Regions from separate parts of the Planomonospora antibiotica genome, predicted to be linked through region 2. Evidence: predicted binding sites of a transcription regulator. Region 2 holds the regulator's gene; the other holds the start of a gene.
What was found. Region 2 encodes HspR, which represses chaperone genes until heat shock. Its sites were predicted from a motif close to ANTTGAGTCNNNNNGACTCAANT; they were not measured.
Positions count from the first base shown of each region.

Region 1: the regulator HspR is predicted to act here: its motif matches at 1,506-1,528, upstream of lon (endopeptidase La).

Region 1 is NZ_BMQE01000012.1:78,906-82,093, reverse strand. Features, by position in the region: gene IEZ06_RS14020 (sensor histidine kinase) at 30-1,352, opposite strand; gene lon (endopeptidase La) at 1,542-3,188, shown strand, end outside.
Region 2 is NZ_BMQE01000023.1:28,862-32,049, forward strand. Features, by position in the region: gene grpE (nucleotide exchange factor GrpE) at 1-118, shown strand, start outside; gene dnaJ (molecular chaperone DnaJ) at 152-1,345, shown strand; gene IEZ06_RS20825 (heat shock protein transcriptional repressor HspR) at 1,349-1,696, shown strand; gene clpB (ATP-dependent chaperone ClpB) at 1,802-3,188, shown strand, end outside.

The DNA of each region.
Region 1 (3,188 bases), on a different contig from region 2:
GGGACGGGGAGCGCGGCGGCGACCGGAGGTCAGGGGGCGTCCGGGACGGGGAGCACGGCGGTGACCGCGAAGCCGTCGCCGGCCGGCCCGGCCCACAGCTTCCCGCTCAGCATGGAGACCCGCTCCCGCATCCCGAGCAGGCCGTGCCCCGCGTGCCGGGAGGGCTCTGCGGGCCCGGGACCGGCGGGGGAGCGGCGCCCGCCGTCGTCCGCCACGTGGATCTGGAGCTCGGCGGCGGTCCGGGTGATCCGCACCGAGACGGCCGAGCCCGGGGCGTGGCGCATGGCGTTGCTCAGCGACTCCTGCACGATCCGGTACGCCGACAGGCTCACCGCCGTCGGCAGCCCGGTCAGGTCGCCGCCGAGCTTGAGCGTCACGGTGAGCCCGGCCGAGCGCGCGGTGGCGACCAGTTCCTCCAGGTGGCCGAGGCCGGGCTGCGGCGCGGTGTCCCGCCCTCCGTCGGCGTCCCGCAGCACGCCCAGCACCCGCCGCATCTCGGTCATCGCGGTCAGCGAGAGCGTGCGGATCTCCGCCAGCCCCTGCTCCAGCAGCCGCGCCTCGCCCTGCGCCTTCAGCGGCACGGCCTCCGCCTGGATGGCGATCACGGACATGTGGTGGGCCACGATGTCGTGCAGCTCCCGGGCGATCCTGGCCCGCTCCTCCAGCACCGCCTGCCCGGCCAGGGCCTGCTCGCTGCGCCGCTCCTCCTCCGCCAGGAGTCTGACCGCCGTGCGCCTGGCCCGGACGTTGTAGCCGAGCAGGACGGCCGCGGTCACCCCGACCACGCCGAAGCCGGCCGTTCCGGTCTCATGGCTGAGAAGCTCGAGGAGCCACAGAGCGGCGGCCGAGACGATCCACACGCCGATGGTGATGTGCCGCTCGCAGCGGACCGCGACCGCGTAGACCACCAGCAGGTACATGATCACGGTCTGGGCGGTGTACGGCATGTCCAGGAGCGGGGCGCAGGCCAGCACGCTGACCGGGGTCGTCACGGCGGCCAGCCGCCAGGCCGCCAGCGGCCACCGGTTGCGCAGGGCCAGGGGCAGGGCGAAGGACGCGGCCGCGAACGGGACCTCCCACACGGGGGGTGGGAGAGGGCCTTTCACGTTCGACTCCAGCATGGAGTACCCCGCCTCGAACAGGATGTAGGCCAGCACGAGATCGGCCAGGAGGACCAGGTCGATCGTGCGGAACGGCAGCAGCCCGAGGAAGTTCGGCATGCGGGGGGCCAGCCGCCGGGGGCGGGGGTGGGGTGGACCCGCCGTACCGCTCCACAGCGTGTCGGCGAACGCGCGCGCCAGCCAGGCCAGAGGACTGCGGGCCCGGTCCCGCGGGGCGGGAGGGGAGGTCATCCGATCAGTCTAGGGAGGGGGCGCCGTCCGGGCGTCACCCCGGAGAGGGGCCCGCCGGATCACCCCGCAGAGGGACGGCGAGAAGCTGATTACACGATTACGATCGCTGACAGCGAACAGGCTCAAGACTGGGAACAATCAGCGGCTCCTGTTAATTGAGTCGGTATAACTCAACCCGATGGAGCCAAGATGAGTGAGAGCTTGAACCTCCCGGTCCTTCCGCTCGACGACGAGGTCGTGCTGCCGGGCATGGTGGTCCCCCTCGACCTGTCCGACACCGAGGTCAGAGCCGCCATCGACGCGGCCCAGGCCCTCGGCGAGAAGAAGCCGCAGGTGCTCCTCGTCCCCCGGATCGACGGGCGTTACGGTGCCGTCGGCGTCAGGGCGGTCGTGGAGCAGGTGGGCCGGCTGCCCGGCGGCGAGCCCGCCGCCGTCGTGCGCGGAGTGGACCGGGTCCGCGTGGGCGCCGGCACCACCGGCCCCGGCGCGGCGCTGTGGGTGCAGACCACCCGGGTCGAGCCCGTCGAGGCGGGGGAGCGCGCCGAGGAGCTCGCCAAGGAGTACAAGGCGCTGGCCACCACGATCCTGCAGAAGCGGGGCGCCTGGCAGGTCGTCGACGCCGTCAACGCGATGAGCGACCCGTCCGTCCTGGCCGACAACTCCGGCTACGCGCCCTGGCTCACCACCCCGCGCAAGGTCGAGATCCTCGAGACCGCCGACCCCGCCGGCCGGTTGGAGAAGCTGGTCGAGTGGGCCCGCGAGCACCTGGCCGAGCTCGACGTGGCCGAGACGATCCGCAAGGACGTCCAGGAGGGCATGGAGAAGCAGCAGCGCGAGTTCCTGCTCCGCCAGCAGCTCGCCGCGGTCCGCAAGGAGCTCGCCGAGCTCGACGGCTCCTCCCCGGAGACCGAGGAGGAGGACTACCGCGCCCGGGTCGAGGCCGCGGACCTGCCCGAGAAGGTGCGCGAGGCCGCGCTCAAGGAGGTCGGCAAGCTGGAGCGGACCTCCGACCAGTCCCCCGAGACCGGCTGGATCCGCACCTGGCTCGACACCGTCCTGGACATCCCGTGGAACGAGCGCACGGAGGACTCCTACGACATCGCCGCGGCCCGCGAGGTCCTCGACGCCGACCACACCGGCCTCGACGACGTCAAGGACCGCATCATCGAATACCTCGCGGTCCGGGGCCGCCGCGCCCGGCAGGGCCTCGGCGTGGTCGGCGGCCGCCGCAGCGGCGCGGTGCTCGCGCTGGCCGGGCCCCCCGGAGTCGGCAAGACCTCGCTCGGCGAGTCCGTCGCCCGCGCGATGGGCCGCAAGTTCGTCCGCGTCGCGCTCGGCGGCGTCCGGGACGAGGCCGAGATCCGCGGCCACCGGCGCACCTACGTCGGCGCCCAGTCCGGCCGGATCGTCCGGGCCATCCGCGAGGCCGGCTCGATGAACCCCGTCGTGCTGCTCGACGAGATCGACAAGGTCGGCTCCGACTACCGGGGAGACCCGACCGCCGCGCTGCTGGAGGTGCTCGACCCCGCGCAGAACCACACCTTCCGCGACCACTACCTTGAGGTCGAGCTCGACCTGTCCGACGTGCTCTTCCTGGCGACCGCCAACGTGCTGGAGGCGATCCCCGGCCCGCTGCTGGACCGCATGGAGGTCGTGACGCTCGACGGCTACACCGAGGACGAGAAGGTCGCGATCGCCCGTGACCACCTGGTCCCGCGGCAGCTGGAGAAGGCCGGTCTGTCCGCCGCCGACGTCGCGGTCGGGGAGGACGTGCTGCGCAGCCTCGCGAGCGAGTACACCCGGGAGGCCGGGGTCCGCTCCCTGGAGCGCTCGGTC
Region 2 (3,188 bases):
CGTCACCGAGCCGACCTGCGTGGAGATCCTGCAGCCCGGTTACCGGATCGGCGAGCGCGTGCTGCGCCCCGCGCGCGTCGCGGTCGCCGAGCCCGGCGAATCCGACGCGACCGAATAACCGATCCACCCCATATCTGGAGAAGGAAGACAGATGAGCACCAAGGACTACCTGGAGAAGGACTACTACGCCGTCCTTGGTGTGCCCAAGTCCGCCACCGCCGAAGAGATCAAGAAGGCGTACCGGAAGCTGGCCAGGCAGTACCACCCGGACGCCAACCCTGGGGACTCCGGAACTTCGGAGAGCACAGCGAAGTTCAAGGAGGTCTCGGAGGCCTACGACGTCCTGTCCGACGCCAAGCGCCGCAAGGAGTACGACGAGGCGCGCGCGCTGTTCGGATCGGGCCTCGGCGGTTACGCGGGGGCGGGAGGGGCCACGCGCGGGGGCGGGTTCCCGTTCGACCTGGGCGACCTGTTCGGCGGCACCGCCCAGCAGCCGGGCGCCGGAGAGCGCATCGGCGACATCTTCGGCGGCCTGTTCAACCGGGGCGGCGCCACCCGTCCCGGGGGGACGACCACCAGGGCCCGCCGCGGCCAGGACATCGAGTCGGAGGTCACGCTCTCCTTCACCGAGGCGGTGGAGGGCACCACGGTGTCGCTCCGGCTCACCAGCTCCTCCTCCTGCGCGGCGTGCGCCGGCACCGGCGCCAAGGCCGGGACCACCCCGCGGGTCTGCCCGACCTGCGAGGGCACCGGCGCGGCCAGCCGCAACCTGGGCAACTTCGCCTTCTCCGAGCCGTGCCGCGACTGCAAGGGCCGCGGTCTGCTGGTCGACGACCCGTGCCCGGTGTGCGACGGGAGCGGGCGGGGCAAGAGCACCCGCACCATCCAGGCGCGCATCCCGGCCGGGGTCGGCGACGGCCAGCGCATCAAGCTCAAGGGCAAGGGCGCCCCCGGCGAGAACGGCGGCCCCGCCGGTGACCTGTACGTCCAGATCCACGTCAAGCCGCACGCGGTCTTCGGCCGCTCGGGCGAGAATCTGACGATCACCGTGCCGGTCACCTTCACCGAGGCGGCCCTCGGCGCCGAGATCAAGGTGCCGATCCTCAAGGGGATGCCGGTCACTCTGCGCATCCCCCCGGGCACCCCGAACGGCCGCACCTTCCGGGTGCGCGGCCGGGGTGTGACCCGTAAGGACGGCACCAAGGGCGACCTGCTCGCCACGGTCGAGGTCCTGGTGCCGCAGAAGCTGGACGACAAGGCGCGCGGCGTCCTGGAGGAGTTCCGCGACGCCGTCGCCGCAGGCGACCCGCGCGCCGAGCTGATCCAACAGGCCAGAAGCGAGTAGCCCATGGAAGCCAACTACTTCGATCTGTCGGATGACACCCCCGTCTATGTGATCTCGGTCGCCGCCCAGCTGTCCGGGCTGCACCCGCAGACCCTGCGGCAGTACGACCGCCTCGGCCTGGTCAGCCCGGGCCGTACGGCGGGCCGGGGGCGGCTCTACTCCACCCGCGACATCATGATGCTCCGCGAGGTCCAGCGGCTCTCCCAGGAGGAGGGCATCAACCTCGCGGGCATCAAGCGGATCCTCACGCTCGAGAACGAGGCCATGCGCCTGCGCGACGAGAACCACCGGCTGCGCGCCGAGGTCGCGACGATCCGCGCCCTGATCCAGTACCAGCTGCCACCCGCCTGACGACAGCCGCACCACCTGCCCCGGGGGACTTCCCGCGCGGGGGCTCCGCTGTCCGCCGAGGAAGCGCGCAGCCCTCCCGCCGCCGAACGAAGTGAGGCAAGAGACATGGACTACAAGCTCACGCAGAAGAGCCAGGAGGCGGTCTCCTCCGCCATCCGGCGCGCCGCCGCCGAGGGCAACCCCGAGGTCGCCCCGGTCCACCTGTTCACCTCGCTGCTCGCCCAGACCGGCGGCACCGCCGTACCCCTGCTGGAGGCCGTCGGCGCCGACTGGAAGAAGCTGCGCACCGAGGCCGAGACCCAGCTGGCGGCGCTGCCGAAGGCGCAGGGCTCGACGGTCGGCGCCCCGTCCAGCTCCCGGCAGCTGCTCGCCGCGCTGCACACCGCGGCCGAGCGGGCCCGCCGGCTGGAGGACGAGTACGTCTCGACCGAGCACCTGCTGGTCGGCCTGGCCTCCGACGGCGGCCCGGTGGCCGAGCTGCTGAGGTCGAACGGCGCGGCCCCGGACGCGCTGCTGGAGGCCTTCGAGAAGGTGCGCGGGCACGCCAAGGTGACCAGCGCGACCCCCGAGGACACCTACCAGGCGCTGGAGAAGTACGGCGTCGACCTGACCGAGCGGGCCCGGGCCGGCAAGCTGGACCCGGTGATCGGCCGGGACACGGAGATCCGCCGGGTCGTGCAGGTGCTCAGCCGCCGCACCAAGAACAACCCCGTGCTCATCGGCGAGCCCGGCGTGGGCAAGACCGCCGTCGTGGAGGGCCTGGCCCAGCGGATCGTCGCCGGCGACGTGCCCTCCAGCCTCCGGGACAAGCGCCTGATCGCGCTGGACCTGAGCGCGATGGTCGCGGGCGCCAAGTTCCGCGGCGAGTTCGAGGAGCGGCTCAAGGCCGTGCTCAACGAGATCAAGCAGAGCGAGGGGCAGGTCGTCACCTTCATCGACGAGCTGCACACCATGGTCGGCGCGGGCGCCGGCGAGGGCGCCATGGACGCGGGCAACATGCTCAAGCCCATGCTGGCCCGCGGCGAGCTGCGGATGATCGGCGCGACCACGCTCGACGAGTACCGCGAGCGCATCGAGAAGGACCCCGCGCTGGAGCGCCGCTTCCAGCAGGTCTACGTGGGCGAGCCCTCGGTCGAGGACACCATCGCGATCCTGCGCGGCCTCAAGGGCCGCTACGAGGCCCACCACCAGGTGCAGATCTCCGACGGCGCGCTGGTGGCCGCCGCCGCGCTCTCCGACCGCTACATCACCTCCCGGTTCCTGCCGGACAAGGCGATCGACCTCATCGACGAGGCCGCGTCCCGGCTCCGCATGGAGATCGACTCCCGCCCCGTGGAGATCGACCAGCTCCAGCGGAACGTCGACCGGATGATGATGGAGGAGCTCGCGCTGGCCAAGGAGACCGACGAGGGCAGCCGGCAGCGGCTGGAGCGCCTGCGCGCCGAGCTCGCCGACCGCAAGGAGGAGCTCAACGGCCTGGTGGCCCGCTGGG